2 regions of the Bradyrhizobium sp. UFLA06-06 genome follow, and region 2 is predicted to be linked to the other one. Evidence: riboswitches for the same ligand, from Rfam matches in the RefSeq annotation. Region 2 holds a riboswitch; the other holds the start of a gene.

Region 1 (8,467 bases), on a different contig from region 2:
GCGCTCTACCCATCCTACAATGGTGACATCAACGGCCGATCTACTCTGCCGCCTGCGCGTAGTCCTCGACCGGCGGGCATGAGCATACCAGGTTGCGGTCGCCATAGACGTTGTCGACGCGGCCGACCGGGCTCCAGTATTTGTCGGACCGCGACACGCCGGCCGGGAAGCAGCCCTCGGCGCGGGTGTAGGCCCGGTTCCAGTCATCGTCGGCAATGTCGTGGACGGTGTGCGGCGCGTGGCGCAGCGGCGAGGCCTCGACCTTCCAGCGGCCCTTCTCGATCTCCGCGATTTCGTCGCGGATCGCGATCATGGCGTCGCAGAAGCGGTCGATCTCGAACTTCGATTCCGATTCCGTCGGTTCGATCATCAGCGTGCCCGCCACCGGGAAGCTCATGGTCGGCGCGTGGAAGCCGTAATCGATCAGGCGTTTCGCGATGTCGTCGACGGTGACGCCGCTGGTCGTCTTCAGCGGCCGCGGATCGACGATGCACTCATGCGCGACACGGCCGCGCTCGTTGCGGTACAGCACCGGGAAGTGCGGCTGCAGCCGCGCGGCGATGTAGTTGGCATTGAGGATCGCGATCTCGGTGGCGCGCGTGAGGCCTTCGCCGCCCATCATCAGGATGTAGATGTAGGAGATGGTCAGGATCGACGCCGAGCCGAACGGCGCGGCCGACACCGGGCCGATGGCGTGCGCCGTCGCGCCGTCGGTTGCGGGATGACCCGGCAGATAGGGCGCAAGATGCGCCTTCACGCCGATCGGGCCCATCCCCGGGCCGCCGCCGCCATGCGGGATGCAGAAGGTCTTGTGCAAATTGAGATGGCTGACATCGGCGCCGTAATCGCCGGGCCGCGAGAGCCCGACCTGCGCGTTCATGTTGGCGCCGTCGAGATAGACCTGGCCGCCATGCGCATGCACGATGTCGCAGATCTCGCGGATATGCTCCTCGAACACGCCGTGGGTCGACGGATAGGTGATCATGACCGCGGCAAGGTTGGCGGAGTGCTTCTCGGCCTTGACGCGGAGATCGTTGACGTCGACGTCGCCGCGCGCATCGCACGCCACCACCACGACCTCCATGCCGACCATCGCGGCCGAGGCCGGATTGGTGCCGTGCGCGGAGGAGGGGATCAGGCACACCTTGCGGTGCGGCTCGCCGCGCGCGAGATGGTAACCCCGGATCGCAAGGAGTCCGGCATATTCGCCCTGCGCGCCGGAGTTCGGCTGCAGCGAGACCGCGTCATAGCCGGTGATGTCGCACAGCCACTGCTCCAGCCGCTTGAACAGCGCGTGATAGCCCTTGGCCTGATCTGCGGGCGCGAACGGATGCAGATTGCCGAACGCCGGCCAGGTCAGCGGGATCATCTCGGTGGTGGCGTTGAGCTTCATCGTGCAGGAGCCGAGCGGGATCATCGCGCGGTCGAGCGCGAGGTCGCGATCGCTGAGCTTGCGCATGTAGCGCAGCAGCTCGGTCTCCGAGCGGTGTGTGTTGAACACCGGATGGGTGAGGAACGCGCTGGTGCGCCGCAGCTCCTTCGGCAGCGCCTCGCGCGCGGCCGCTTCGATCTCGGCAAAGCTGAGCTTGCCGCCGAACACGCGCCATACTGCCTCGACGGTCTCCGGCGTCGTGGTCTCGTCGAGCGCGATGCCGAGCGTGGTCGCACCGATGCGCAGATTGATCCGCTCCGCCTGCGCGCGGGAGACAATCTCGATCTGCTTCGCTCCGGCCTCGACCGTCACGGTATCGAAGAACGCTTCGCTGGTCGGCGCAAAGCCGAGCTTGCGCAGGCCGGCCGCGAGTACGGTGGCGCGACGATGCACGCTGCGCGCGATATGGGTCAGGCCCTCGGGACCGTGATAGACCGCATACATCGAGGCGATCACGGCGAGCAGCACCTGCGCGGTGCAGATGTTCGAGGTCGCCTTCTCGCGGCGGATGTGCTGCTCGCGGGTCTGCAGCGCGAGGCGATAGGCGGGCTGCCCACGCGAATCCACCGAGAGGCCGACGAGGCGGCCGGGCAGCGAGCGCTTCAGCGTGTCGCGCACCGCCATATAGGCGGCGTGTGGTCCGCCATACCCCATTGGCACGCCGAACCGCTGCGCCGAGCCGATCGCGATGTCGGCGCCGAGCTCGGCGGGCGAGGCGAGCAGCGTCAGCGACAGCAGGTCCGCCGCGACGATCGCAAGCGCGCCCTTGGCGCGCAGCGACGCGATGGCAGGCTTGAGGTCACGCACCGCGCCTGATGTTCCCGGATATTGCAGCAGCGCGCCGAGCACATCGGCGTTGTCGAGCTCGGTCAGGGGATCGCCGACCACCAGCGCCCAGCCCAGCGGCGCGGCGCGCGTGCGCATCACCGCCAGCGTCTGCGGATGCACCTCCTTGTCGACGAAGAACACCTTCGCCTTGACCTGCGAGTGGCGCTCGGCGAGCGCCATCGCTTCCGCCGCGGCGGTCGCCTCGTCGAGCAGCGAGGCGTTGGCGACATCGAGCCCGGTGAGGTCGCAGATCATGGTCTGGAAGTTGAACAGGGCTTCGAGCCGGCCCTGGCTGATCTCCGGCTGGTACGGCGTATAGGCGGTGTACCAGGCCGGGTTCTCCAGAATGTTGCGCTGGATCACCGCGGGCAGGATGGTGCCCGAATAGCCCTGGCCGATCAGCGAAGTGAACACCTGGTTCTGCGCGGCGAGCTCGCTCATATGCGCGAGCGCCTCGGTCTCGCTCAGCGCCCGGCCGAGATCGAGCGGCGCCTTCTGGCGGATCGACGCCGGCAGCGTCTCGTGCATCAGCGCCTGCAGGCTCGCGGCGCCGACCGTCTCCAGCATCGCGTTGACGTCGCGCGGCGACGGTCCGATGTGGCGGCGGACGAAATCGGTGGCGGCTTCGTTGATCGGCTTGAAGGGCGCGTTCATGACGTGGTCCTCGGAGTGATCCTTTAGGCGGTGTGCGCGGCGTAGGCGGCCTCGTCCATCAGGCCGCCGAGCTCGCCCTTGTCGGCAATCTTCATCTTGAAGAACCAGGCCTTGCCGCCAGCGTCTGAATTGACCAGCGCGGGCTCGGCGGCGAGCGCGTCGTTGACCTCGACCACCTCGCCGGAGATCGGCGCGTAAACGTCGGAAGCGGCCTTGACGGATTCCACGACAGCGGCGGCCTCGGCCTTCTTCAGGCTGCGGCCGACCTTGGGCAGTTCGACGAACACGACGTCGCCGAGCTGCGACTGCGCATAGTCTGTGATCCCGATCGTGGCGACGTCGCCCTCGATGCGGAGCCATTCGTGGTCGGACGTGTACAGCGTCGTCATGGGATCGATCCTTTGGCGTTCAGCGTTTGTAGGTATTGGGGACGAAGGGCGTGGCGGCGACCTTGAGCGGCAGCCGCTGGCCGCGCACTTCGGCGAAAACGGTGGTGCCGACCGCGGAAAGGGCGGTCGGCAGATAGCCCATCGCGACCGGCGCATTGAGGCTCGGGCCGAAGCCGCCCGAGGTCACCTTGCCGATCTGGTCGGTCGAGGCGGCATCGGCGAACAATGCGGCGCCTTCGCGCACCGGGGCGCGGCCGTCGGGCTTCAGGCCGACCCGCCGGCGCGCGGCGCCATCTGCGAATTGCGCGAGAATCTTGTCGGCGCCCGGGAAGCCGCCGGCGCGGGCGCCGCCGCTGCGGCGAACCTTCTGCACCGACCATTCCAGCGCGCCTTCGACCGGCGTCGTCGTGGTGTCGATGTCATGGCCGTAGAGGCACAGCCCGGCTTCGAGCCGCAGGCTGTCGCGCGCGCCGAGCCCGATCGGCAGCACGTCGGGATTGTCGAGCAGCGCGGTGACCAGGGCTTCCACCTTGTCTGCGGGCACGGAAATCTCAAAGCCGTCCTCGCCGGTGTAGCCGGAGCGCGAGACGAAGCAGTCGACGTCGCCGACGCGGCGCGGACCGGCGTCCATGAATTTCATCGAACTGACATCTGCACAAAGTTTCGCCAGCGCCGATTCGGCCTTCGGCCCCTGCAGTGCGATCAGCGCGCGGTCGGCCAGCGATACGATCTCGCAAGTGTCGGCGAGATTCGCACGCAGATGCGCCTCGTCCTCGGCCTTGCAGGCGGCGTTGACCACCAGGAACAGGTGATCGCCGAAATTCGCGACCATCAGGTCGTCGAGCAGGCCGCCGTCATTGTTGGTGAATTGCGCGTAGCGCTGCCGTCCCGGCGCGATACCGACGATGTCCTGCGGCACCAGTTTTTCCAGCGCGAGCGCCGCGTCGGTGACCTTGCCGGATTTGGCCTTCAGGACGAGCTGGCCCATGTGCGACACGTCGAACAGGCCGGCTTCCTTGCGGGTGTGCAGATGCTCCTTCAGCACGCCGGCCGCATATTGCACCGGCATGTCGTAGCCGGCGAACGGCACCATCTTGGCGCCGCGCGCCAGGTGCAGCGCGTGCAGCGGGGTCTGTTTCAGCGGAGAAGTTTCGCGTGCAAGCATCACAGGGCCCTCGCGGTTCCCGTCGGGGACCTATTTCCCCTTGAGAAACCTGCAGAAAGCCCCATCTGTCGCTGTGCCTGAGAGTATTATCCCGTCGGCGGACGCATCGGGGCGAACCCCAGCGTCTCTTTCCAGATGTCAGACGTCACGCGGTCCTTTTGCCTGAGAGTTTCCGGGGCGGTTGCTCCTTCGGCGCCGGCGGTAAGGCCGGTCTCTCCCGACGTGACTAGGTATAGGTAGGTAGAAAACACGGCGCCACCAAGACTGTCAACGCAGCTGCAGCAACTATCCAATGGGCTTTGTGCTGCCGCGGCAAGCCCATGATCCGCCTGCACAGTTTCTGGACACCGCAGCTGGCAATGTCTAAAAGCGTTCGGCCGGAAAATGACGCCTTTTTGCGGCTGGCCGGCCCCTTTTTCCGATTGGATGAACATGAGCAGCGTCAACGACATCAGGTCGACATTTCTGAACTTCTTCAAGGAGAACGGCCACGAGATCGTGGCCTCGTCGCCGCTGGTTCCGCGCAACGACCCGACCTTGATGTTCACCAATGCCGGCATGGTGCAGTTCAAGAACGTCTTCACCGGCGTCGAGAAGCGCAGCTACCAGCGCGCCACGACGTCGCAGAAGTGCGTGCGCGCCGGCGGCAAGCATAACGACCTCGACAATGTCGGCTACACCGCGCGCCATCTCACCTTCTTCGAGATGCTCGGCAACTTCTCGTTCGGCGATTACTTCAAGGAGCGCGCGATCGAGCTCGCCTGGAATCTGATCACCAAGGATTTCGGGCTGAAGAAGGACAAGCTGCTGGTCACCGTCTACCACACCGACGACGAGGCGGCCGGCTACTGGAAGAAGATCGCGGGCTTCTCGGACGACCGCATCATCCGGATCCCGACCTCGGACAATTTCTGGGCGATGGGCGACACCGGCCCATGCGGTCCGTGCTCCGAGATCTTCATCGACCGCGGCGAGCACATCTGGGGCGGCCCTCCGGGCAGCCCGGAGGAGGATGGCGATCGCTTCCTCGAATTCTGGAACCTGGTGTTCATGCAGTACGAGCAGGTGACGAAGGAGGAGCGCGTGGCGCTGCCGCGTCCCTCGATCGACACCGGCATGGGGCTGGAGCGCATGGCGGCCATCCTGCAGGGCGTCGAGAGCGTGTTCGAGACCGATCTGTTCCGCAACCTGATTGATGCCGCCGCGTCTACCCTCGGGCACGGTCCGAACGAGCAGAACGTTGGGTCGTATCGGGTGATCGCGGACCATCTGCGCTCGTCGGCGTTCCTGATCACCGACGGCGTGCTGCCGTCGAACGAGGGCCGTGGCTACGTGCTGCGCCGGATCATGCGCCGCGCGATGCGCCATGCGCAGCTTTTGGGCGCGAGCGAGCCGCTGATGCATCGCCTCGTCTGGGCGCTGGTCCGCGAGATGGGCCAGGCCTATCCGGATCTGGTTCGCGCGGAGAAGCTGATTGAGGAGACGCTGCGGTTGGAGGAGACGCGCTTCCGCAAGACGCTGGCGCGCGGCCTGTCGATCCTCGACGAGAAGAGCGCCGGCCTCAAGAAGGGCGACATGTTCGACGGCGACACCGCGTTCACGCTGTACGACACCTATGGTTTTCCGCTGGATCTGACGCAGGACGCGCTGAAGTCGCGCGGCATCAGCGTCGACCAGGCTTCGTTCACCGACGCGATGGAGCGGCAGCGCGTGAAGGCGCGTGCCTCCTGGGCGGGCTCGGGCGAGGCGGCGAGCGAGGCGATCTGGTTCCCGCTGCGCGAGAAGCTCGGCGCGACCGAATTCCTCGGCTACGAGACCGAGAGCGCGGAAGGCGCGGTGACGGCGCTGATCAAGGACGGCGCCGAGGTCGAGAGCCTGAAGGCCGGCGAGAGCGGCGCGATCGTGCTGAACCAGACCCCGTTCTACGGCGAGTCCGGCGGCCAGGTCGGCGACATCGGCGTGCTCACCGGCGAGGGCGTCAAGTTCCGCGTCACCGACACGCAGAAGAAGGCCGGCGATCTGTTCGTGCATCTTGGCACGGTGGAGCAGGGCACGCTCGGCGTCGGCACCGCGCTGCAGCTCGAGGTCGATCACGCCAGGCGTTCGTCGATCCGCGCCAACCATTCGGCGACGCATTTGTTGCACGAGGCGCTGCGCCAGGTGTTCGGCGATCACATCGCCCAGCGCGGCTCGCTGGTCACGCCGGACCGGCTGCGCTTCGACTTCGTGCATCCGAAGCAGATCACGCCGGAAGAGCTCGCCCGGATCGAGGACATCGCCAACGATGTCGTGCTGGAGAATGACGAGGTCACCACCCGGATCATGGGCGTCGACGATGCCCGTGAGGCCGGCGCCCGCGCGCTGTTCGGCGAGAAGTACGGCGACGAGGTCCGCGTCGTGTCGATGGGCAGGGGTGCCCGCGATCACGGCCAGAACGCGCTCGGCTGGTCGGTCGAGCTCTGCGGCGGCACCCATGTCCGCCGCACCGGCGACATCGGCATGATCTCGGTGACCAGCGAGGGCGCGGTGGCGTCCGGCGTGCGCCGCATCGAGGCGCTGACCGGACATCACGCGCGCAAGCACGCCAACGACACCATCGCGCTGGCCAAGACCGCGGCGCTGGAGCTGCGCACCACGATCGACGACGTGCCGGCGCGCATCGCCGCGCTGATGGAGGAGCGCAAGAAGCTCGAGCGCGATCTGTCCGACGCCCGCAAGAAGCTCGCGATGGGTGGCGGCGGTGCGTCGAACGGCGCCGCCTCAGCCGTTCGCGAGGTTGGCAATGTCAAGCTGCTGGCGCGCGCGGTCGAGGGCGTCGAGACCAAGGATCTCAAGAGTCTCGTCGACGACGGCAAGAAGCAGATCGGCTCGGGCGTGGTCGCGATCGTCGGCGTCACCGAGGACGGCAAGGCCGGCATTGTGGTCGGCGTCACCGCCGATCTGACCGCGCGGTTCAATGCGGTCGAGCTCGTGCGCAAGGGCTCCGAGGTGCTCGGCGGCAAGGGCGGCGGCGGCCGGCCCGACATGGCGCAGGCCGGCGGGCCCGACGGCGCCAAGGCGGACGCCGCGCTGTCGGCGATCGAACAGGCCATGACTCAACAGGCATCGGCCGGCGCCTGACGGAGAGGCTGATCGTGGCGACGGCTCCGCTCAAGCCCACGATCAGCGATCCCGGGCCGCGCGACCGTCTCTACGAGCTGCTCGAACGCGATGATCTGCCGCATTCGGGCGGCTTGCGGTTTGCCCGGGTCATCGTCGCCATCATCGCCGTCGATGTGCTGGCGGCGATCCTGGCCTCCGTGCCCGAGATCGACGCGCAGTTCGGCTGGCTGCTGACGACCATCGAGATCGCGGCGGTCATCGCCTTCGCGCTGGAATATGCCGCGCGGCTCTGGAGCGTGGTCGGCCACTCGCTGCGCGATATGACGCCGGCGCGGGCACGGCTGGAATACGCCTTTTCGGCGCTCGGGGTGATCGACCTGCTCGCCTTCCTGCCGTCGGCCATCGCGCTCGCGATCGGCGACAAGACCGCGCTGGTGCTGTTCGGCATGCTGCCGTTCCTCAAGCTGGTGCGCTATTCGACCGCGATGCGCTCGCTGCTGGCGGCGCTGCATGCCGAGCGGCGCACGCTGTTCGGCTGCGTGGTGATCCTCACCGGCGCGGTGCTGCTGTTCGCCTCGCTGCTCTATGCCATCGAGCACAGGGTACAGCCGGACAAGTTCGGCACCATGCCGCAGGCGATGTGGTGGGCGATCGTGACGCTCGGCACCGTCGGTTACGGCGACGTCGTCCCGATTACGCCGCTCGGCCGGACCGTCACGGTGGTCGCGATCGTGGTCGGCTTCGCGATGATCGCGCTGCCGGTTGCGATCATCTCGACCGCGTTCGCCGATGAGGTCCGGCGCCGCGACTTCGTCGTGACCTGGGGCATGCTGGCGCGGGTGCCGCTGTTCTCGCATCTTGGCGCCGCCGATATTTCCGACATCATGCGGCTATTGC
Region 2 (8,467 bases):
CGCCGCCAGCGCCGGGATTGTCCTGGGTGTCGGCGATGATGATCGGCCGGCTGGCCGATTTCGCCAGTTCCATCGCCAGCCGCACGCCTTCGTCGGGCGAATAGATCCGGCCGTCGAAATCATCCTCATGGCTCTCGACCAGGGCGACGACCTTGTCGGCGGCTGCATCCGCTTCGGCCTGGGTCCGGCCATAGGCGAACACGCTCGGCCCGCAATCCCTGAAATCGGCCGCGGGGAAGCCCGGCGCAAACGACAGCGTCGGCACCGCGTCGCTCTCGAGCGCGGCGAGCTTTTGATAGATGCCTTTTGTGGGCTGGTCGTTGGTGCACTGCCAGCTGATCGGGATCAGGAACGGCAATTGCCGGAATGCCTTGGCGAAGCGCTGCCTGGACTTGAGCATCAGCGCCAGATGCCGGGCGCAGGCGCGGCCGGTTTCGGCCATGTCGACATGCGGATAGGTACGGTAGGCGATCAGCGCATCGGCATGTCCGATCATCTTTGGTGAAACGTTCGCATGCAGATCGAGGCTCGCCACCAGCGGCAGGTCGTTGCCGATCGCTTTGCGCACGCGGGCCAGCGTTTCGCCTTCACCGTCGTCATAATGCTCGGTGACCATGGCGCCGTGCAGATCGAGATAGACGGCGTCGATCGGTCCGGCCGCGGCGATGCCGTCGACCATTTCCGTCACGATCCGCTCGTACGCATCCTTGCTGACATGGGCCGACGGGCTCGCCGCGGCGAAGATCGTCGGCGCCAGCTCCCAGCCATTGGCTTCCGCCGCCTCGACAAACCCGGCAAGGCCGACATTGATCTTGCGCATGACCTTGAGCACGTCGGTGCCATGCGTCATCGACGGCCAGCCGCCGCCATGCACGAAATCGTCATAGGTTGCCTTCGTCGGTGCGAAGGTATTGGTCTCGTGCAGGAAGCCGCCAACGGCAATGCGGGTCATCAAGTTGGTCTCGATACGTTTCTTCGATCATGATGCGATCGTGACGACGCGCGTCATGATCTCATCGCGTTGGTTGGAGCGTGATCTCCGGGGAAGACCGGTGTCCACCTTCAGGGCCACGCTCTAGCGCGCGACGTTAAGCGTGTCGTCGCGCCAAGCGCAAGCCGTGGAGCACTTCCGGATTTGCATGCCCTCAGCGCGGTCCGCGGAGGGCCCCATGTAGCCCGGATGCAGCGAAGCGCAATCCGGGGTGTTTTGGGCGACTGAGATTCCCCCGGATTTTCGCTTCGCTGCATCCGGGCTACGGATTGCTAGGCCGTTGCCACGAGGCCTTCCGAAACCGGGCGGAAATTCGCAAAATCCCAGCCGCGTCCGGGCGCCGCATCGAGCAGCGCGCGGGTATAGGCCTGCTGCGGATTGGTCAACACCTCGGCGGCCGGTCCCTGTTCCACGACGCGACCATGCTGCATCACGGCGACGTCGTCGCAGATTTGTGCGGCGACGCGCAAATCATGCGTGATGAACAGCAGCGCGATGCCAAGCCGGCGCTGGATCTCGTCAAGCAGATCCAGCACCTGCGCCTGCACCGAGACGTCGAGTGCGGATACCGCTTCATCCGCGACGAGCACGTCGGGATCGAGCGCCAGCGCGCGCGCGATCGCGATGCGCTGGCGCTGGCCGCCGGAGAACTGGTGCGGATAGCGCGAGATCGCGTCGGGCGGCAAATGGACGAGCTCGAGCAGCTCGCGCGCCCGCGCCAGCGCATCCTTGCGCGGCATGCCGTAATTGACCGGGCCTTCCGCGATGCTCTCGCCGACGGTGACGCGGGGATTGAGCGAACGGTAGGGATCCTGGAAGATGATCTGGATCTTCTGGCGATGCGGCTGCAACAGCCGGCGCGACAGGTCGGAGATCTCGCGGCCGGCGAGGCGCACCCCGCCCGAGGTCGGATCGATCAGGCGGACGATGCAGCGCGCGACCGTCGACTTGCCGGAACCGCTTTCGCCGACGATGCCAAGCGTGCGGCCCTTGCGCAAGGTGAGGGTAACGTTGCTGGCGGCGGCGACCTCGCGGGCTTTGCCGTACAGCGACCGCTCCCGGTAGATCTTGCCGAGCTCGTTGGCTTCCAGCACCACCGGCTCGGTCGTCTCCGGGCGCGGCGCGCGCGGCACGAGGCTCGGCACCGAGGACAGCAGGTTGCGGGTGTACTCCATCTTCGGATTGCGCAGCACGTCCTGCAACGGGCCGGTTTCGACCAGGCGGCCGTGCCGCATCACCGCGACGCGGTCGGCGATCTCGGCCACCACGCCCATGTCGTGGGTGATGAACAGAACAGCGGTGCCGTGATCGCGTTGCAGGTCGCGGATCAAGGTGAGGATCTGCTTCTGCGTGGTGACGTCGAGCGCGGTGGTCGGCTCATCGGCGATCAGGAGCTTCGGCTCCAGCACCAATGCCATCGCGATCATGATGCGCTGGCGCTGACCGCCCGACAGGCGGTGCGGGTAGGAGGAGAAGATGCGCTCGACGTCCGGCAGCCGCACATGCTCCATCATCGCCAAAATCTTCTGGCGCCGCGCGCGGGCGTCGAGATCGGTGTGGGCGCGCAGCACCTCGTCGATCTGGCGGCCGACCGGCACGACGGGATTGAGCGCGGTCATCGGCTCCTGGAAGATCATCGCCATCCGCGTGGCGCGCAGCTGCCGCAGCCGCCGGTCGCTCGCGGTAAGCAGTTCCTCGCCGACCAGTTTGACGCTGCCGCCGGACGGCACCAGCGTGCCCTTCTGCAACAGGCCCATCACGGTGAGCGAGGTGACCGACTTGCCCGAGCCGCTTTCGCCGACAAGGCACAGCGTCTCGCTTTCACGGACCTGTAGCGACAGGTCGTCGATGATGCGATGCGCATCCGCCTTGCGGCCGAGGCCGACGACGAGATTGTTGATGTCGAGGACGACGTTGGTCATGTCAGGTTCTCTTGGCGCGGCTGCGGTGAGCGCGGCGACGGAATTTGTCCACTGTCATTCCGGGGCGATGCGAAGCATCGAACCCGGAATCTCGAGATCCCGGGTTCGGTGCTTCGCACCGCCCCGGGATGACGGCTTCAATTGGCATTGAAGCCGTCACTTGCCCTCACGCTGCTTCATGCGGGGATCGAGCGCGTCACGCGCGGCGTCGCCGATCAGGTTGACGCTGAGAATGGCGATCGAGAGCAGCAGCCCCGGCCAGAAGATCAGCGACGGCTTGACCTGGAAATAGGCGCGGCCCTCGGCCATGATGTTGCCCCAGGTCGGCGTTTCCGGCGAGATGCCGGCGCCGAGGAACGACAGGATCGCCTCGGTCAGGATTGCTGACGCGCAGACATAGGTGCCTTGCACGATCAGCGGCGCGATGGTGTTCGGCATCAAATGCCGCCACATGATCTTCGGCAGGCTGGTGCCGAGCGAGATCGCGGCCTCGACATAAGGTTCCTCGCGTGCGGTCAGCACCACCGAGCGTACCAGCCGCGCCACGCGCGGGATCTCGGGGATGGTGATCGCGACCATCACGGTCCAGATGCTGGCACCCGACAGCGACACCACGGCGATCGCGAGCAGGATGGCGGGGATCGCCATCAAGCCGTCCATCACGCGCATCAGCACCGCATCGACCCAGCGGAAGAAGCCGGCGACGAGGCCGATCAGAAGGCCGATGGCGATCGAGCAGACGGCGGCGCCGAGCCCGATCACCAGCGAGATCCGTGCGCCGTAGATGATGCGCGACAACAGGTCGCGGCCATAGGCGTCGGTGCCGAGCAGATATTGCGCGCTCGACGGCTTCAGCCGCTGCGACGGCGTCAGCAGCAGCGGATCGTGCGGCGCAAGCAGCGGCGCGAAGATCGCCATCAGGATGATGAGGGCGAGGCAGATCGTCGCAATCGCGATGATCGGCGTCGACGTCAGGAAGCCGAACTTGACGCGGAACGGCCGGGTAACGGGAATAGAGGATTCGGGAAGGGTTTCGATCGCCATTGCTCAGTACCGGATACGAGGATCGAGCAGGGTGTAGGCGAGGTCGATCAACAGATTGACCGCGACGTAGATACCCGACGTCAACAGGATCATCGCCTGGATCACCGGATAGTCGCGCGCCAGCACCGCATCGACGGTGAGGCGGCCGATGCCGGGCAGGTTGAACACGCTTTCGGTGACGACGACCCCGGAGATCAACAGCGCGAAGCCGGAACCGATCACCGTGATGACCGGCACGGCCGCGTTGCGCAGCGCATGGCGCAGCAGCACGCCGGTCTCGCCGATGCCCTTGGCCCGCGCCGTGCGCACGTAATCCTCACCGAGCACGTCGAGCATCGATGCCCGCGTCATGCGCGCGATCAGGGCGACGTAGATGAAGGAGAGGGTGCAGGTCGGCAGGATGATGCGCTCAAAGAACGGGCCGAAGCCGGCCGAGATGCTCTTGAAGCCCTGCACCGGCACCCAGCGCAGATCGATCGCAAAGATCTGGATCAGCACATAGCCGATCACGAACACCGGCACCGAGAAGCCGAGCACCGACAGTCCCATCACGAAACGGTCGATCCAGGTGCCGTGTTTCCACGCCGCGATCACGCCGAGCGGCACCGCGACCAGGATCGAGAGGATGATGGTGGCCAGCGCGACCGAGATCGAAGGCTCGAGACGCGGGCCGATCATCTCGAGGATCGGCTTGTTCGAGATCAGGGACACGCCGAGGTCGCCGTGCAGCAACTTGGCGACCCAGGTATAGAACTGGATGTAGATCGGCTCGTTCAGACCGAGCGAGGTCCGGATGCGTTCGAGTTGTTCGGGCGTCGCGTTGTCGCCGGCGAGGATGGCGGCCGGGTCGCCCGGCGTCAGCCGCAGCAACAGGAACACGAACAGAGCCACCACGCCCATCACGGGAATGGCGGCGAGGATGCGGCGAAGCAGATATCCGAGCAAATTTGATCCGTTGGGTTGTGGTCGATGAAGTCCCCAGCGGGACCGTTGCACACCAGACCGTAGCACAGATGGTAGCAGACTCACGGTAGAACTTGAGCAAGTCCCATGCCATCGGTGCTGCGGTTTTTGCGGTGCAGCTAATCAGTCCTGTTGGCCGCGATTATTCCTCCGGTGAAGTTCGAAGCAGTCCACTGGAAGGTGGATTGATTTCAGCTTTGCGCGCGTTAGTGGACACGTCGAGCCCGGCACCGAACGACGGCGCCATCGGCGGCGTGTCGAGGTCGCGCCAATCGTCGATCGCCTGGGCTACTATCTGCGCCGTCGCCGCCGACAGCGTCCAGCCGAGATGACCGTGGCCCGTGTTGTAGAACACGCCCGGAATCCGTCCGGCGCGAACCACCGGCATCATGTTCGGCATCATCGGGCGCAGGCCTGCCCAGGGCACGACTTTCGACGTATCGATCCTTGGGAAATGATGCCGCACCCAATCCACCAGCGGTTGAATGCGGTCGGCGCGAATGTCGCGGTTGAAGCCGTTGAACTCGGCGGTGCCGGCGATGCGGAAGCGGTCGGCGCCGAGCCGGCTGGTGACGATCTTCGCAGCTTCATCGAGTAGGCTGACGGTTGGGGCCGCGTTCCGGCTTTGCGGCGCATCGAGCTGCACCGTGATCGAATAGCCCTTCACCGGATAGACATTGACGCGGTCGTTGAGCAGGCTGGCGAAGTGGCGGCTCGCCACGCCGGCGCAAATCACGATCCCGTCCGCTTGCAATTGCTGCCGCGTCGCGACCGCAGCATCATCTGAAGCAACTTCGTTCCAGTCGATGCGGAAGCCGTCATCGCCGCGTGCGATCGTGTCGACGTCGGCTTCATGGACAAAGCTCGCGCCACGGCGGATGCAGGCGTCGGCAAGCCCGCGCGTGAATTTGTGGATATCGCCGGTCGCGTCCGACGGCGTGAAGAAGCCGCCATAGCAGGTTGTCTGCAGCGCGGGTTCGATGACGCGGATTTCGTCCGGGGTCACCGGCCGGCGGTCGAGCCCGCCTTGCTGCAGCAGCGTGTTGACCCGCAGGCCCGCCTCGAACCCGGCCTTGTCGTGATAGACGTGCAGGATGCCGCGGCGTTCGAGATCGAAGGCGATATTCTCGCGCTGTGCGATCGAGAACAGGTGCTTGCGCGCTTCGATTGCGAGCCGCGTGGTCTCGATCGTGTTGCTGCGATAGCGCGTGATGCCGCCGACGAACTCGCCGATCCAGGAATATTTGTGCCAGCTCGGCTTCGGGTTCATCAGCAGCGGCGCGTCGCTTCTGAGCATCCAGCGCAGACCCTTGAGGATGGTCGCAGCACTGTTCCAGACTTCGGCGTTGCTGGCGGAAAGCTGTCCGCCATTGGCGAACGAGGTTTCCATCCCGGCGTAGCGATGCCTGTCGAGGACAGTCACCTTGTAGCCGCGTTCAAGCAGGGCATAGGCCGTCGTAACGCCGGTGATGCCGGCGCCGATGATCGCAATATGTGGCTGATGGTCTTCAGGCTCCCGTGGGTTAGAGTCGCCGAACCACCGGTGAAACCGGCATCCGGCGCCCCATCTGTCACGGTACCTGAGAGCTTGATCCGCATCGGGCCGGAGCCAGAAGCGAACTATCCCCTTCGGTGGACGTCATGGCCCTTGATGTGCGGCCATGTTCGTCTCTCTCCAGATCGTCCTGACGATACAGTCCTTTTGCCTGAGAGTTTCCGGGGCGGTTGCTCCGTCGGCGCCGAAGGCAACAACACGAATGTTGTCGCTTCGATCTCTCCCGCATCGTCGCGTTGGACGGCCGGACCGTAGGCGAAGCCTTAAAAATGGACAAGGCTAAATTTCGGTCCGGCAGTGCCAACGTGTTGTGCAGTGCAATCGATGTCAGTCCAGCGTCGCCAACAATGCCGCCATCAGGCGACCACGCTCGGCGAGGCTGTCGACCTCGATATGCTCGTTGAGCGTATGCGCATCGGCGCCGCGAACACCGAGGCCGTCGAGCGTGGGGATGCCCATCGCGCCGGTGAAATTGCCGTCCGAGCCGCCGCCGGCGCTGCCGTGCGGCAGATCGAGACCCATCGCCGCCGCAAGGCCTTTTGCTTTTTCATACAGCGCCATGGTGCCCGCATCGGGCTCCCACACCGGGCGGGTGACGCCGCGCGTCACCTTGAAGGTCACGTCGTTGGCGGTGCCCGACAGTGCTAGCATGCGCTCGACGCCACGGTCGAGATCGGCCTGGCGCTTGGCCATGCTGAGGGCTTCGCCGGTGCAGGTCGTCGCGACGCAATTGACCCACTGGCCGCCATGCACGATGCCGACCGAGAAGGTGCAGTCCTCGGTGGTCATGCCGTCGATGGCGATGATCTGCCGCGCCATCTCGCGGATCGCGGAACGCCCGGAAGACAGCGTCGCGCCGGCATGGCTGGGCTTGCCGGTGGCTTCCAGATTGAAGCGCGCGATCGCGTAACGGCCGGTGACGACGCCGTTGTTCGGACGGCCGGGCTCCGGCACCAGCACGTATTTGTTGCGCGCGGCTTCCGCCTCGATGATGTCGCGCGTCGACGGCGTGCCGACCTCTTCGTCGGGGGTGAACAGCACGGTGATCGGCAGCGGAGTCGTGAAGGAGGCGCGCGCCAATTGCCTGATCGCCTCGATCGACAGGTAGTTGCCGCCCTTCATGTCGAAGATGCCCGGCCCGAAGCACTTGTTGCCTTCGCGCCGCCACTTCAGCTTCTCGATGGTGCCGACCGGGTGCACGGTGTCCAGATGGCCGGCGATCAGGATGCCGGGCTGGCCTTGTTTCGGATGGGGGAAACGGGCGCGGACGCAGCCCGCAAAGCCCTGGCGTCCGGCGATGCGCTCGATCGTCGCACCCATGATCGCCATCTCGCGGGCGGCGAGATCGAGCATGCGCTCGACCGCGGCGGCGTCCCAGGTCGGGCTTTCGCACTCCACCCAGCTGCGCAGGCCCTGCAGCATCGTTTCGGAATCAAAGGGGAGATTGGCTGGGTTCATCGTTTTTCTCTCTTGTTGTTCTGACGGCGCCGGCATCGCGCGCGCGTTACGAAAATCTCAGCCGACGATTTTGTAAAGCCAAAATCTGGCGTGCGGGCTCATTCGTTTGTGTACGTCCGATGCGGCCTGAAACCGATTGACGCGCTTGGCGCTTGGTGCAAGTCTCGATTTCACAAGCCATACAGCATGTTAGTTCGCCTAAATAACGAACCGCGTGCATAACGAATAAGCCGGCTTTGACCAGTTACACGTCAGGAGAGATTGCATGTTCCCTATCTCGCGTTGGAAACACCGCACGCTAGCGGCCGCGTTGACGGCGCTCGCGCTGTCGTTCGCGCCGCAGGAATTGTCATTCGCACCGCAGGCGATGGCCGCGGGCAAGACCATCACCGCGGTGATGCATTCGGATCTGCGCGTCATCGATCCGATCATGACCACGGCCTACATCACCCGCGATCATGGTTACATGATCTATGACACGCTGCTGGCGACGGATTCCAATTTCAAGATCCAGCCGCAGATGGCGGACTGGAA

Evidence for each region. A riboswitch is a leader RNA that binds a small molecule or an ion and turns the genes downstream of it on or off. The one in region 2 is predicted to bind glycine.
Region 1: it holds a riboswitch for glycine, as region 2 does, so the genes downstream of both, gcvT (glycine cleavage system aminomethyltransferase GcvT) here and IF803_RS05045 (D-amino acid dehydrogenase) in region 2, are expected to answer to the same signal.

Annotation. Positions count from the first base shown of each region.
Region 1 covers NZ_JADFUD010000090.1:2,902-11,368, forward strand. Annotated here, with positions in the region: gene gcvP (aminomethyl-transferring glycine dehydrogenase) at 41-2,914, opposite strand; gene gcvH (glycine cleavage system protein GcvH) at 2,938-3,303, opposite strand; gene gcvT (glycine cleavage system aminomethyltransferase GcvT) at 3,323-4,468, opposite strand; glycine riboswitch at 4,610-4,698, opposite strand; gene alaS (alanine--tRNA ligase) at 4,901-7,588, shown strand; gene IF803_RS39225 (cyclic nucleotide-gated ion channel) at 7,600-8,467, shown strand, end outside.
Region 2 covers NZ_JADFUD010000004.1:137,855-146,321, forward strand. Annotated here, with positions in the region: gene IF803_RS05025 (M81 family metallopeptidase) at 1-952, opposite strand, end outside; gene IF803_RS05030 (ABC transporter ATP-binding protein) at 1,264-2,913, opposite strand; gene IF803_RS05035 (ABC transporter permease) at 3,070-3,957, opposite strand; gene IF803_RS05040 (ABC transporter permease) at 3,961-4,902, opposite strand; gene IF803_RS05045 (D-amino acid dehydrogenase) at 5,063-6,412, opposite strand; glycine riboswitch at 6,487-6,601, opposite strand; glycine riboswitch at 6,605-6,711, opposite strand; gene IF803_RS05050 (M20/M25/M40 family metallo-hydrolase) at 6,803-7,933, opposite strand; gene IF803_RS05055 (ABC transporter substrate-binding protein) at 8,199-8,467, shown strand, end outside.